DNA from 3 places in the Clostridium sp. TJA032 genome. Region 2 is predicted to be linked to each of the others. Evidence: riboswitches for the same ligand, from Rfam matches in the RefSeq annotation. Region 2 holds a riboswitch; each other region holds the start of a gene.
The links. A riboswitch is a leader RNA that binds a small molecule or an ion and turns the genes downstream of it on or off. The one in region 2 is predicted to bind thiamine pyrophosphate.

Region 1: linked by a shared signal. The riboswitch ahead of thiC (phosphomethylpyrimidine synthase ThiC) and the one ahead of thiD (bifunctional hydroxymethylpyrimidine kinase/phosphomethylpyrimidine kinase) in region 2 are both predicted to bind thiamine pyrophosphate.
Region 3: linked by a shared signal. The riboswitch ahead of thiS (sulfur carrier protein ThiS) and the one ahead of thiD (bifunctional hydroxymethylpyrimidine kinase/phosphomethylpyrimidine kinase) in region 2 are both predicted to bind thiamine pyrophosphate.

The regions. Positions count from the first base shown of each region.
Region 1 is NZ_JBZEFB010000001.1:71,236-76,605, reverse strand. Features, by position in the region: gene AC4FRL_RS00350 (phosphoribosylformylglycinamidine synthase) at 1-640, opposite strand, end outside; gene thiC (phosphomethylpyrimidine synthase ThiC) at 859-2,169, opposite strand; TPP riboswitch at 2,298-2,397, opposite strand; gene AC4FRL_RS00340 (hypothetical protein) at 2,475-2,780, opposite strand; gene AC4FRL_RS00335 (DUF4184 family protein) at 2,884-3,642, opposite strand; gene AC4FRL_RS00330 (biotin--[acetyl-CoA-carboxylase] ligase) at 3,744-4,724, opposite strand; gene AC4FRL_RS00325 (NUDIX hydrolase) at 4,910-5,370, shown strand, end outside.
Region 2 is NZ_JBZEFB010000001.1:676,682-682,051, forward strand. Features, by position in the region: gene recQ (DNA helicase RecQ) at 1-110, opposite strand, end outside; gene thiE (thiamine phosphate synthase) at 255-884, opposite strand; gene thiD (bifunctional hydroxymethylpyrimidine kinase/phosphomethylpyrimidine kinase) at 916-1,710, opposite strand; TPP riboswitch at 1,775-1,886, opposite strand; gene AC4FRL_RS03045 (patatin-like phospholipase family protein) at 2,003-2,845, shown strand; gene AC4FRL_RS03050 (LacI family DNA-binding transcriptional regulator) at 2,899-3,912, opposite strand; gene mglB (galactose/glucose ABC transporter substrate-binding protein MglB) at 4,130-5,200, shown strand; gene mglA (galactose/methyl galactoside ABC transporter ATP-binding protein MglA) at 5,268-5,370, shown strand, end outside.
Region 3 is NZ_JBZEFB010000001.1:909,388-914,757, reverse strand. Features, by position in the region: gene AC4FRL_RS04140 (MFS transporter) at 269-1,972, shown strand; TPP riboswitch at 2,019-2,120, shown strand; gene thiS (sulfur carrier protein ThiS) at 2,244-2,438, shown strand; gene thiF (sulfur carrier protein ThiS adenylyltransferase ThiF) at 2,456-3,253, shown strand; gene AC4FRL_RS04125 (thiazole synthase) at 3,314-4,078, shown strand; gene thiH (2-iminoacetate synthase ThiH) at 4,092-5,195, shown strand; gene AC4FRL_RS04115 (thiamine phosphate synthase) at 5,205-5,370, shown strand, end outside.

The sequences.
Region 1 (5,370 bases), 610 kb from region 2:
TCTCAGTAATTGTAGGATTTCTTTTCTCCTCTTTAAAGTAATCTCTTATTAACTTTAAGTCCTCTAAAGTCATGGCTAAAGCTTTATCTTTATGGAAATTTTTAATTTCCTCCTCACCTAATTCTAAAAATCCTTTTAAAACCTCTACTTCTTTAGGTTCACTTAAATCCTCTTCAAAAACTTTAGAAAAAGGACTAACCTCCCTTGAATCAATAGGATTTATATAATAAGATTTTATTTTATTTATTTCCTCTTTTTTTAAATTCCCTTTTAAAACAATTATCTTTGATGATTTTACAAAAACTTTTTTTCCTTCATTAAGAAGCATTATACATTGCATAGCAGAATCAGCTCTTTGGTCATATTGGCCTGGTAAATATTCAACGCCAAAGGCATATTCATTTTCTTCAAGTTCAAATTCTTCTTCATAAACTCTATCTACAGGAGCTTCTGATAAAATACTCTTTAAAACACTTATATATTGTTCTTTATCCATTTCTCCTAATATGTATTTATTTAAAACCCTTACTTTTTCTAAAGAATTAATAGCTAAATTTTCTTTAAAATCCTTAAATAATTTATTACCTTCAACATTAAATTCTTCTTTTTTTTCTACAAATACCATCTTTATACCAGACATTTTAATCCCCCATTCAAAACACGAACATTATTAATGATTAATTATTAATCATTCGTTATTTTAACCATAACACCCAAAACACATATTGTCAATATTTAAAATTATTTAAACATTCGTATTTTTAACTAAAAATATTTATAATAACACTTTTCTTTAAAAAATAATTCGTCTTTAAATAAAAGAGAGATATATTAATTTTTAATATATCTCTCTTTTATTTAATCTTCTCTTAAAATATTTATATCTTTACCCTCTAAAATTTTATTCATATTTCTCATAGAACACATTTTTCCACACATTGTACAACTATCTTCATGCTCAGGAATAGATTCTTTTCTATATCTTAAAGGCTTTTCCTTATCTATAGCTAGAGAAAACATTTCGTTCCAATCTAAATTTTTTCTAGCGTAACTCATTTTATTATCTATATACCTTGAATTTTTTATTCCCTTTGAAATATCAGCAGCATGTGCAGCTATTTTAGTTGCAACTATACCTTCTTTAACATCTTCTAAACTAGGAAGTCTTAAATGTTCTGCTGGTGTTACATAACAAAGAAAATCTGCTCCATGAGAAGCTGCAACAGCACCTCCTATAGCACTTGTTATATGGTCATACCCTGGTGCTATATCGGTTACTATTGGTCCTAAAACATAAAATGGAGCACCATGACATAACTTTTTTTCTAATAATACATTAGCTTCAATCTCACTAAGTGCCATATGTCCTGGTCCTTCTATAATTACTTGAACATTTCTATCCCATGCTCTTTTTGTTAATTCACCAAGAGTAATTAATTCCTTTATTTGAATAGCATCTGTTGCATCAAATATTGCCCCTGGTCTACAAGCGTCTCCTAAGCTTAAAGTTAAATCATATCTTTCACATATATCTAATAATCTATCAAAATATTCATAAAAAGGATTTTCTTTTTTATTTAATTCCATCCATGCAAAAAGAAGTGAACCCCCTCTTGATACTATATTTGTAATTCTTTTATTTCTTTTAAAGGTTTCAATAGTCTCTCTATTTAACCCTGCATGTATAGTAACAAAATCAACTCCATCTTTTGCATGTTTTTCTACAACCTCAAAAAACTCATCAACAGTTACATCTTTAAGCTCTTTATCGTAAAATCCAATAACATCATAAATTGGTACTGTACCTATCATAGCTTTAGAAATTTCCACAAGCTTTTTTCTAAAGGCATAAGTTTTTCCATAATTACTTAAATCCATTATAGATTCTGCCTTCATCTCTATAGCTTTCTTAACTTTTTCTAGTTCTAAATCTATATCAGAACAATCCTTTGAAACGCCTAAATTAACATTTATTTTAGTTCTTAGACCTTGTCCAACTCCCTCTGCACTTAAACTTTTGTGATTTTTATTAGCAGGTATTACAATTCTACCTTTAGACATTAAACTTATTAATTCTTCAAGGCTAATACCTTCTTTTTCTGAAACTATTTTCATTTCTTTTGTAACTATGCCTTTTTTAGCAGCATCCATTTGAGTTGTATAATTCATATTAGTTCTCCTTATATTAATTTTTTAACTGCGCAGTTAAATTAAATTAGGATCCTAAAAAAATAAAAGCTTGCCTTAGGGCAAGCTTAATAAACAAGATAAAACTATATTTATTAAAAAATAAATAAAAATTTCACTTACTGCTTCCCTACGGTAGTACTAACTACATCAGGTTTTAAGGGTTAGAATCTATCCTCTCAGCATAAAAATGCACCCCTAGCAATTAATATTAAGTTTTATTTTTTCTAAATTATACTATTATTTCTATATTTTTTCAATATACTACATAAAAATATATTTTTATATTAAAAATTATTTCTATTTATATTGTAAATACAAATTCCTGAGATTGCTCCCATAATAAAAATAACTGCTAAATCCCAAAGCTTAAAAACATATAGTCCAAAATAACGAACAATTAAAATTAAAGCTAAAGCAACTACTATATGAATTACAACTTCTAATTTTGGTTTCTTTTTAAGTCCACCAACTATTTTATCAGTTATCCCTTTCTTCTTATCTAATAAACCATATAATAAAGCAAAAATTACTGTCGATATAACAAAAACTAATGCTTCTAATATATTTTGTAATAAAAGCACTTTATCCATAAGCCTCTTCCCTTCAAATATTCTTTAATAAAAATATTATAACATTCTAAATAATATGTGGTAAGTTTGTAAAGAAATTAAAATTTATGTATACCTTATAAAATTACCCTTTGTTTTTCATATTAAGATTTTCCTTAAAAGAAATAATAAACATCCCTAAAAACAAACCATTTAAAATCGAAACTACTACTCCACCTATTCCATAAGAAATATTAAATTCTCTAAAAATAAAGTAACTAAAAAATACTACTAAAAACATTATAATAGAAATACTAAAATAATATTTTATCTTTTTTTTAAAAGATATTCTTTTTATAAAGACTATCTTTCTGCTATCTTTAAGGGTATACAAAAAAAATACTATTATAAATATTCCAATTAAAGTACTTCCATGTTGAAAAAACTTATATCTATATATTTCATATTCTCCTAAAAATAAAATCTTCTCCCTAAGGTAAGGAATCTTCTCAACAAAGAATCCACTATTATGGGTAAAAGCATCCCAAATCACATGAGTTGCCATTCCTAATATAGCAGAATAGATAAAAACTATTACTTCTTTTAAAGAATTTAATGAAAATTTCTTTTCTCTTAAATAAAAGTACCATTTATCAAAGGGGTTAGGTAAATTACTTATAAGTTGTGATTTAATTATATTATGAAAAACATAGGCTAATAAAAAACATAAAGGTAAATTAAGTAGAAAAAATCCTAATAATTTATGTCCTAAATTTCCATAAGGCCTAAAATTTATAAAATATAAAAAGTCTGGAGCCATACTTCCTAAAATTAAGGCAGTAATATTTAATTTTTTATTTTTCAAAAAAACTACAGCTGCTGGATGTGCTAAAGTAAAAGGCATATTCTCCTCCTTAATAAAATTAAATTTTATTAAATAAATAGCAAAAAATAAAATAAACCCTACATTTTTTTACTAAATAAAGCTAAATATTTTAATTTTCATTATATTGTTTTTATTGAAATTTCTCCTGAGTTTAAATAATCTATTTCTCCATTTTCATATTTAACAACTAAGGCACCATTTTCAGTAATATCAGTTGCTACTGCTTTATTTAACTTATTATTTTTATAAAAGGTAACTTCCTTTCCTAATACTAATGATAATACCTTATACTCTTTCATTATGTCCTTATCTTCTAAATTATTGCATAAAGCAAAAAGTTCATTTAAAATTTCTGCAATCATTCTATTTCTAGTAACTGTAGGCTTTTCTCCTTGAAATAATGAACAGGCTGAATGTTTTATTTCATCAGGGAAACTATCTTCCTCAGTTTTAAAGTTTATACCTATGCCAATTACAACATTCTCAACTCTTCCACTTTCAAAATTACCTGTTGCTTCAGTTAATATACCACAAAGCTTTTTACCATCTAAAAATATATCATTTACCCACTTTATCTTAGGCCTTTTCTTAGTTAAATTTTCTATTGCCCTACAAACTGAAATTGCAGTAGCTGTAGTTATATGTATAGCCTTTGAAAGTTCTATATTAGGTCTTAAAATTACACTCATATAAATTCCTTTTTGTGAAGGAGAAAAAAATTTTCTTTGAAACCTTCCTCTTCCAGCAGTCTGCTCCTCTGCAATTAAAACAGTTCCCTCTGGTATATCCTTATCCATTAAAAGCTTTTTTGCCTCTTGATTAGTAGAATCTATAACCTTATAAACCTTTATATAATTTTCTCTATACTCTTTATTTAAAAATATTTTTATTCCTTCTGCTGATATTAAATCATTTTCCTTTGTAAGTTTATACCCTTTATTTGTAACTGCTAAAATATTATATCCTTCTTCTCTAAGAGACTTTATATTTTTCCATATAGCTGCCCTAGATACAGATAATCTTTTAGCTAATTCTTCCCCTGATAAGCTTTCATCTCTATTTTCCTCTAATATTTTAAGTATAGAATCCTTAAGTGCCACTTAATCTCCTCCAATCAATACTCTCTATAAAAACTTATTCTTTTAAGTAATACTCTCCTTGATTATATTTTTTATGCATAATATTGACAACCTCTTCTTATCACAAAAGGCATATTTAACAAAAATATTTTTAAATAAAAATATTTTTTAAGTTATAATTAAATATAAATTTAGGAGGTACTTTTATGAACTATATTTATGCTATAAAAAATTATATTCCCTTTGATGAAGTTGAAATAAAAGATAAAGAAGTTTTTTTAGATGCTTTAAACTCTTTTAAAGATATTTTAACAAGAAAAAACAAAATACTTCATTTAACTGTTTCAGCTTTTGCAATAAATAAAGAAAAAAATAAATTTCTAATGATTTACCACAATATATATAAATCTTGGGCATGTACTGGCGGTCATTCAGATGGAGAAGAAATCCCACTTAAAACGGCTTTACAAGAACTAAAAGAAGAAACAGGAATTAAAAATCCTAAAGTGCTTCTTAAAACTCCCTTTTCTTTAGAAGTTTTAAATGTAAATGGTCATGTAAAAAACGGAGAATATATATCTTCTCATCTTCATCTTAATTTAACTTATCTAATAGAATGTAATGAAGATGAAATCTTAACTCCTAAACTAGATGAAAATAAAGGAGT
Region 2 (5,370 bases):
CAAAAAACATCATTTCCACCTAAAATTTTATCAATTACCTCTTCTTGCCCTTTTCTAAAGTTTCTATATCCAAAAATATTATTTAAAACCTTAAATTTCTCTCTTACCATATCCCTCTCCTAACTTTTAAGTTTTATAATTTAAATATTTTATATAAAAGAATTTAAATTATAAATATTATACTATAAATAAAATTTAAATAAAAAGAGATTCTAAAACTTAAGAATCTCTTTTAATTATTTCATCTTTTATATTTAATATTCTAAATTATTCATTATATTTAAAAATTCTCTACTTTTATTTCCTATATTATCACTCTTTAATAAAGAAGATATAACAGCAACACCATCTACATTTTCCAAAATTTCCTTGCTTAATTTATGAGTATCTATCCCGCCTATGCCATAAATAGGAATAGGAGAAACCGCTCTTATTTCTTTTAAGATTTTTAAATTTATTAAAGTTATATTCTCTTTACTACTACTTTTAAATAATGCTCCAACCCCTAAATTATCTGCTCCACCCTTAATAGCTTTTAAAGCCTCCTCTTTATTGTGTACTGTAACTCCTATAATTGAATCTTTAGGTAATATTTTTCTAGCTAATAAAATATCCATATCATCTTGCCCAATATGAACCCCCTTAGCATTTATAGCTAAAGCAATATCAATTCTATCATTTATTAAAAATAATGCCTTAAATTCTTCACAAAGCCTTTTTAATTCTAAAGCCTCTCTACACATTTCTTTAGTATTTTTATTTTTTGCTCTATACTGAACAATTGAAACTCCTCCTTTTAAAGCCTCTCTTGTTTTTTCTAAAAGCTCTTTAAATGTAAGGTTATAATCAGTTACTAAGTATAACTTTTTTTCTTTAAATCTCAATTTAAATCCCCCTATTTAAATCTCTTAAACTTTAATAAAATTTGTGAAAATGATGCAAAGGACCTATTCCTCTTCCAAGTTCTAAGCTATTTTTTATTGATTCTGTAACATAAATTTTTCCAAGTTTTATTGAATTATAAAGGTCTATTCCCTTAGCTAAATTAGCCGTAATAGCTGATGATAAAGTACAACCTGTTCCATGAGTATTTTTTGTAATTATCCTTTTTTCTCTAAAAAAAGTAAATTCCTTTCCATCATATAAAACATCTGTAGCTTCTCCCTTTAAATGCCCTCCCTTAATTAAAACATTTTCTACTCCTAATTTTTTAATAAGATAAGCTGCTCTTTTCATATCTTCTAAATTAGATATTTTTATCCCTAAAATTTCTTCAGCCTCTGGTATATTTGGAGTTATTAAAGTTGATATAGGTATTAAATTTTTTATTAAAATACTTTTAGCCTCCTCTTCTAAAAGCTTAAATCCATTTTTTGATATCATAACAGGATCTAAAATTATTTTAGGTAAATTTCTTATTTCTTTTAAGGCTTTATTTATTGCCTTAATCGACTCTTTTTTATAAACCATCCCTATTTTTATAGCATCAACATTTATATCTTCAAAAATAACTTCTATTTGTCTTTTTATAATACTAGGATTAATATCCATAACCTCAAAAACTCCCATAGTATTTTGAGCCGTTATTGAAGTTATTACACTCATTGCATAAACTCCATTTGCAGAAAATGTCTTTATATCACCTTGTATACCTGCTCCTCCTGAACTATCTGACCCTGCAATTGTTAATGCATTATATAATTTATACATATTATCTCCTTTCAATAAAAAAAGCATATATAAGCCATAAGCTTATATATGCTAAAATTAAATACACTAATATCTTAGGCTTCCCTACGCTAGAATTATCTATATCAGGTTAAAGGGTCAAGAAATTTAATTTCTACTCTCAGCTAGATATAAAACTAGCTCCCCTAGCAAATTTATAAAATTATATTCCAAATAATATCATATATTCAATTATTTATCAATAACTCCTTTTGAATTTATTTTATATAAGTACTATAATTTTAATATATGATAAACTTTAGGAGGAAATTATATGGTTAGCTTAATTTTAGAAGGAGGAACTTTTCGCCCAATTTTTAGTGCTGGAGTTATGGATGCACTTCTTGATAATAATATAACCTTTCCCTACTGTATTGGAGTTTCTGCTGGAATAACTAATGGTTTTTCATACTTTTCTAATCAAAGGGGAAGAAATATTGAAATATTAAAAAAATATAGAAATGATAAAAGATATTTAGGTTTAAATAACATTTTCAAATGTAGAAGTATTTTTGGACTAGATTTTGTATTTGATGAATTAGCAAATAATCTTTATCCTTACAACTTTGATAATCTTTTAAATTACAAAGGAGAGATTTTAGTTGGAGTTACTAATGCAAATACAGGTAAAACTGAATATTTAAATGGAAAAATTAAAGATGATAAATATATGGCTTTAAGAGCAACCTGCGCTATTCCACTTTTATTTCCGCCTATAAAAATAAATGGAAATGAATATTATGATGGTGGCTTATTAGACCCTATCCCAATAAAAAAAGCTATAGAAGATGGAAATGAAAAGCACTTAATAATACTTACTAGACCAAAAAGCTATAGAAAGACCTTGAAAAAAAGTAATAAATTAGCTTCTAAAATAGTAGGCTCTAAATATCCTAAATTAAAGGATTCTTTTTTAACAAGACATATAAAATATAATGAAACAGTAAGATTTTGTGAAGAATTAGAAAAGCAAGGAAAAGCTATTATAATAAGACCAGAAGAAAAGGAAGCTATTGAAAGTTTTGAAAAGGACATAAATAAATTAGAAGAAGCTTATTTATGTGGTTATAAAGCCTGCATAAAGAATATAGAAAAAATCAAAGCTCTATTCAATTAGGGACAAATAAAAGAGACTTTAGTAAAACTTTTAGTCTCTTTTATGGTATTAAATTATATTTCTCTACAACTTTCTCTTTTTATTAACTTAACAGGTAAAACTATTTTTTTTGATATTTCCCGTTCTGTTCTCATTCTTTCTAAAAGAGTATCAACAGCAATATTCCCCATATGCTCCGTAAAAACTTTTACAGTTGTCAAAGAAGGAGTTAAAAATTTAGCAGTACATATATCATCAAAACCTAATATACTTATATCTTCAGGTATTCTTAACCCTTTTTCAAATATTGCTTTATAAGCTCCTATAGCCATAGGATCACTAGCTATAAAAAATGCTGTAGGAAGATTTTTTTCTTTTAATATTTTTTTCATAAGTTCATATCCATGTTCTGGTAAAAATTTTCCTTTTAAAACCCATTCCTCTCTGTAATTGCCTATTTTCTCCATATATTCTTTAAAAGTTTTTTCTCTATAATTAACCTTCTTAATAGGTTCACTTCCATTATGAGTAACAGATTCCCCTCCTAAATATCCAATATCTTTATGACCTAAAGATGTTAAATAATCTAAAGAAAGCTTTACTCCATACTTAAAATCTACAACTACAGAATCATATTTCCATTCATCAGGAGAAGAATCTACAAAAATTATGTTTTTAGATAATTTCTCCATTATGTTTATTTCTTCCTCATTAAATATACCAATTGCTAATATTCCATCTAAATCTCTATATTCTTTAGTTCCTTCATTTATAATCTTTTGAAAATCTATAGGTTTAAATTTAATTTTTTCTTCATTACATTTCTTTTCCACAGCCATTCTAATCGAAAGAAAATATGGGTCATTTAATTCCTGTATTTCTGTATACCAATAAACTATACCTATAGTATAATTTTTCATCTTACTTCTTCTCTCTTTTACAGGTATATAATTTAATTCTTCTGCTATTTCCATTACCTTTTTTCTAGTTTCTTCAGATACGTTAAGAGTTTCATCTAAATTTAAAACTCTAGATACAGTAGCTATGGAAACACCAGCACTTTTTGCAATATCTTTAATAGTAGCCACATAATCACTCCTTACTTTTCCTAGTTTATATTATATATTTTTTTACTAAAATGTTCTAACATTTTATTTGTATAATATATAAATTTTAACTGAACAAATATAAAATAATACTTTATTTAATTTTTTTTAACAAATTTCTCTTGTTTAATTTCCATAATATGTTATAATTTACTTAAAATTACATCAAATTTTCTAGTAAAATAAGGGAGGATATATTATGAAAAAGAAAGGGTTAGCACTTATTTTAATTTCAGCTTTAACTATGGGAACATTAATCGGCTGTGGAGGTGGCGCTCCTTCTAATACTAATGAATCATCTACTGAAGCTCAAAAGGAAAACGATTTACCTAAAATAGGAGCAACAATTTATAGCTTTGAAGACAACTTTATGTCTTACCAACGTAGAAATATAGAAAAACTTTCTGAAGGACAAGCAGAATTACTTATGAATGATTCTCAAAATAATCAATCTAGACAAATAGAACAAATAGATACTATGATTGCTAAAGGTGTTAATATTCTTGCAATAAACTTAGTAGACCCTAAATCTGCACCTACAGTTATAGATAAAGCTAAGGCAGAAAATCTACCTGTTGTATTCTTTAATAAAGAACCTGATGAAGCAGCTATGCAAAGCTATGATAATGCTTGGTATGTAGGAACTACTTCTGAGGAATCTGGAGTAATACAAGGTGAAGTAATGGCTGAAGGTTGGAAAGCTAATCCTAACTGGGATAAAAATGGAGATGGAAAAATTCAATATGTAATGCTTAAAGGAGAACCAGGACATCCTGACGCAGAAGCACGTACTAAATATTCTATTGAAACATTAAATAAGGCAGGAATAGAAACTGAAGAATTAGCTATGGATGCTGCTATGTGGGATTCAACAAAGGCAACTGAAAAAATGGATGCTTGGATTGCTAAAAATGGTGATAATATAGAAATGGTTATTTGTAATAATGATGGCATGGCTCTTGGAGCTATATCTTCTCTTGAAAAAGCAGGATATTTAGATGGAACTCCTGAAAAATATGTTCCTGTATATGGTGTAGATGCAATCCCTGAAGCACTAGATAAAATTAAATCTGGAAAAATGGCAGGTACAGTACTAAATGATGCTAAAAATCAAGCTAAGGCCTTAGTAGAATCTTGTATGAATTTAGTAAATGGTAAAGAAATAACTGATGGAACTGAATGGAAACTTGATGATAAAAAATCAATTCGTGTTCCTTATGTAGGTATAAATAAAGATAATATAACTATCGCTGAAGATTCATATAAATAATCAAAATTTAAATGGGATATATCAAATATTTGATATATCCCTCTTAATAAAGCAGGAGGTAAAAAAGATGAAAAACTCTTCAAACCTTTTAGAAATGCGAAATATCTCTAAAGAATTTCCTGGAGTAAAAGCCTTAGATAATGTAACTTTAAAAGTAAAATCAGGCTCTG
Region 3 (5,370 bases), 230 kb from region 2:
AGGTTTCATAATTTTATAAATAAAAAGAAAAGAAATTTATAAAATTATAATATTAATAAAACATTAACTAAATATGAATAAAAATGAAATAAGCAGGTAGTTTTAATATATTTTGAAACAATTTAAGAAAATTCTAACTTTGATTTTATTAAATTATGGTAGTAAACTGAACCTAGTTCATTGTGAAGTTTATTAATAATATTTAAGAGAATAATATTAATAAAAATCACACTAGAATTTAAGAAAGCTTATGAAAGGATGATAAAAAATGAAGAAGAAATCAGTTGGAATTACCATGGCGGTCTTCTTATTAGGGATTTTTATGGGAGCTATTGATTCTGGAATAGTTTCTCCTGCAAGAGATATTATAGCTGATGGATTAAAGGTTTCACAAAATGCTAGTGTGTGGGTTGTAACAATATATACTTTAGCCTATGCAGTATCTATGCCACTTATGGGGAAATTATCTGATAGGTATGGAAGAAAAAAAGTTTATATGGTTTCAATATCACTTTTTTGTCTAGGTTCTTTACTTTGTGGTATATCAGATTATGTAAATAGCTATACTTTTTTACTTGTTTCAAGAGTTATAGAAGCTATAGGTGGTGGTGGTATAATGCCAATCGCTACAGCATACATAGGAACATCATTTCCAGTTGAAAAAAGAGGCTCAGCCTTAGGAATGATAGGTGGAGTTTATGGAATAGCTACAGTTGTAGGACCAACCTTAGGTTCTGGAATACTTTCTATTTTCGGTGATAAAAACTGGGGGTTTTTATTTTTAGTAAATGTTCCAATTAGTATAATTATACTTTTTATGGCAAGAAAATTAGAAGAAAATACTTCTTCTAAGGGAGTTAAAAAATTAGATGTTTTAGGTTCTTTAGTACTAACAGTATTAATACTATCCTTAATGTATGGAGCTACTAATTTAAAATTTTATGATTTTATTAATTCAATAAAATCCTTAGAGGTTTGGCCATATCTTTTAATATTTATAATATCAATTCCAATATTAGTTTTTGTAGAAAGAAAAGCAGAGGACCCTGTAATAAACTTATCTTATTTTACAAATAAAGAAATAGCCATAACTTTAATTTTAAGTTTTGTTGTAGGTTGTGGATTAATGGCTACAGTATTTATTCCTCAATTTAGTGAAAATATACTAAAAACTCCAATGGGAAGTGGAGGATATATAGTTACTATTTTTGCAATATTTGTTGGAATAGCAGCTCCTTTAGGAGGAAAATTTATTGATAAAATAGGTGTTAAAAAAGTGCTTTTAATAGGGATGGCCTTAGTTATTATAGGAAACCTCTATCAAGGATATATAACAACTAAACATCCAGGAATTTTTAATTTAATTGTAGGTTTAGGTATTATGGGCTTTGGTTTAGGATTTTCTATGGGAACTCCAATAAATTACTTAATGCTTAGCTTAGTTCCAGATAATGAAGCTACAGTTGGACAATCAGCAGTATCTTTAGTTAAATCTATAGGAATTGCAGTATCTCCAAATATTCTTATTAATTTTATCTCTGATGCAGGAAGAAAGGTTCCAGAAGCATTACAAAAGGTTATGCCACCTTTAGAGGGTGGAATGTCTAATGTTATGAACTCTTTAGGAGGAGGTTCAAATTTTTCAAACTCCATAGGAAATGCTAGTGTAACTAATATTTTTAGCATTATAAAAGAAATGGTAAATGGACAATTTATAGTGTTAAGAGATAAATTTTTAAATAATCCTAATGTTAATATAGAGGCTATAGAAAAATCCTATATGAAAAGTTTAGAGGGAGCTAAAAATGCTATAGAAACTGCCTTTCAAAGTACAATGAATACAGGTTATACTAAGTTGTTTTTAACTTGTTCTATTATAGCTTTAATAGGATTTATATTAACATTATTATTAAATAATGATTTAATAACTATGAAAAACAGAAAAATGGAAAAAAAGGAAAAAATTAATTGATAAAATTTAATTTTTAAGGTATGATAAATAAAAACAAATAATTTTAAGATATTGCTAGGGGTGCCTTTAAGGCTGAGAGGAATTTAAATTCTAACTCTAAGAACCTGATTTGGTTAGTACCAACGTAGGGAAGTATATTTTAATCTTATATTTTTCATACTAAAAATATTTTATGATTAATTAGAAAATATATTTTAAAAGGTTTAGCAATAAAAGCTAAACCTTTTTTGTTGGTGTAAATAATCTTAAAAATAAGAAAAGAGGTGAGAATATGATTGTTAATGGTAAGTATTTAGAAAAGAATAATATAAATACAGTACTTGATTTATTGAACTTACTAGAAATAAGTAGTAAAAGAGTTGTTGTTGAAATTAATAAAGATATAGTTCCTTCAAATAAGTACAATGAATTTATACTTAATGAGGAAGATAAAATTGAGATTATTGCCTTTGTTGGTGGAGGATAGTATTAAGAGAGGAATATATGAATATAAAGGTTAATGAAAAATGGAGAGTATTAGAGGAAAAAATAACAGTGTATTCTTTAAAAGAAAAAGAGTTTTCAGATTCTAATATTATTATATTAAATGGCTTTCCTGTTGAAGAGGACAAGTTTCTTGAAGAAGGAGATAGAATTGTTTTTATTAAAAAGGGAGTAATGCCTAAAAGAGAAGAGTTAGAGGAGCTTATGATATGTAGACATACTCCAGGAGTTTATGAAAAACTTAAAAATCTTAAGGTATTAATAGCAGGTTGTGGAGGACTAGGTTCTAATATTGCAATTTCTTTAAGTAGAATAGGCGTTGGAAAAATAATTTTAATAGATTTTGACTTAGTGGAACCTTCTAATTTAAATAGACAACAATATTATATAGAGGATATTGGAGAATATAAGGTAAAGGCTTTAAAGAAAAATTTAAAGAGAATAAATCCTTTTATAGAGGTTTGTGATTTAAATTTAAAGCTAGAAAAGAATAATATGAAATTATTAAATAAGGGGGACATCATATTAGAGGCCTTTGATAGAGCAGAGAGTAAAGCTTTATTGGCTAATTATTTCTTAGAGAATATAACTGATAAGTTTTTGATTTCTTCTTCTGGTATGGCTGGTTTTTTTGATTCTAACTTAATAAAAACAAAAAAGATAACAGAAAGATTTTATATTTGTGGTGATTTTATAAATGAGGCTAAGGAAGGGTGTGGATTAATGGCACCTAGAGTAGCTATATGTGCAAATCATATGGCAAATCTAGTTATAGATATAGCTTTTAATAAAATTTAAAAATATACTTAATCAATAAATTATATAATATTTAATTTAGTATAAAAGGAGTAGAGTATTTTGGATAAATTAATAATTGGTGGAGTAGAGATAAAAAATAGGCTTTTTGTTGGAAGTGGTAAGTATCCTTCAAATAAGATGATAAAGGATATTTTAAAGGGAAGTGGTGCTAATGTTATAACTTTAGCTTTAAGAAGAATAGATTTAGATAATAAGGAGGAAGATATTCTTCAAAATATACCTAAGGATATAATTTTGCTTCCTAATACATCAGGTGCTAAAAATGCTGAAGAAGCAATTAGAATAGCTAAAATAGCTAGAGCTATGGGCTGTGGAAATTGGATAAAAATAGAGATTATATCAGATTCTAAGTATTTACTTCCTGACAATGAAGAAACAATAAAGGCTACAAAGATATTATCAGAGGAGGGGTTTATAGTTCTTCCTTATATGTGCCCAGATCTTTATGTAGGAAGAAAATTAATAGAAGCTGGAGCAAAAGCTATAATGCCACTTGGAGCACCTATAGGAAGTAATAGAGGCTTGAAAACAAAGGAACTAATTCAAATAATGATAGATGAATTAGATATTCCAATTATAGTTGATGCAGGTATAGGAAAACCATCACAGGCTATGGAAGCTATGGAGATGGGAGCTGCAGCTTGTTTAGTTAATACAGCTATAGCATCTTCTTGCAATCCTGTAAGCATGGCTAAGGCTTTTTCTATGGCAGTAAAGGGAGGAAGATTAGCTTATGAGGCTAAATTGGGGAATGAATCAAAATTTGGAAATGCCTCTTCTCCTCTTACTGGTTTTTTAGGATAGGAGATGGTTTTCTTTGAGTTTTTATGAAGTAATAAAAAAATATAGAAATTTTGATTTTTACAAATATTTTTCCTTAGTAAAAAAAGAAGATATTTTAAAAAGTATTTATAAAAGAAATAAGGATTATTATGATTTATTAAATTTACTTTCTCCTTTAGCTGAAAGTCTTTTAGAGGAAATGGCTAAAGAGGGAAGAAATCTTTCTTTAAAATATTTTGGGAAAACAGTATTAATATATACACCTATGTATATTTCTAATTATTGTATAAATAAATGCTCATACTGTGGCTATAATATAGAAAACAAAATATTTAGAAAAAGGCTAAGTAAAGAAGAAATAAAAATAGAAGGAGAATTAATTTCTAAAGAAGGTTTTAAGCATATTTTAATACTTACAGGCGAAAGTAAATATCATACTCCAGTAGAATATATAGAAGAGGCTATTAAGATTTTAAGTAGTAAATTTCCATCTATTACAATAGAGGTATATGCAATGACAGAAAAAGAGTATGAGAGAATTGTTAAAGTAGGAGCAGAGGGACTTACTATTTATCAAGAAACTTATGATGAAAGTGTATATGAAAAGGTACACTTAAAAGGTCCTAAAAAAAATTATAAGTTTAGATTAGATGCACCAGAGAGAGGGATAAAAGCTGGAATTAGAACTTTAGGAATTGGTGCTTTATTAGGCTTAAGTGATTTTAGAATAGATGCATTTTTTACAGCAATGCATGGTAAGTATTTAAGAGATAAATATCCTCATATTGATATAAGTTATTCACTTCCTAGAATTAGACCTTGTTATGGAGGAAAAGAAAATTTAAAGGAAGTTTTAGATAAAAATTTAGTTCAAGCCCTTTTAGCTTACAGACTTTTTGATCCACAAGGAACTATAAATATATCTACTAGAGAAGATAGAGAGTTTAGAAAAAATTTGATTCCTTTAGGTGTTAATAAATTAAGTGCTGGAGTTTCTACAGAGGTTGGAGGACATTCTTTAAAAGAAAAAGGAACAGGACAATTTTATATAAGTGATGAAAGTTCTGTTGTAGAAGTTAAGGACTTAATAAAAAAACAAGGTTATCAACCTATATTTAAAGATTGGCATAGATTTTAGGAGTTAGGTATGTTTTTAATAACAAATAGAAATTTAGTATGCAAGGAAAAATACTTTAAAGTAATAAAAGAAAGTGCTACAAAAGGAATTAAAAATATAATATTAAGGGAGAAGGATTTAAATTTAGAAGATTTAATAGAAATTTATAGGGAAATAAAAACCGTAGTGAGTTCTG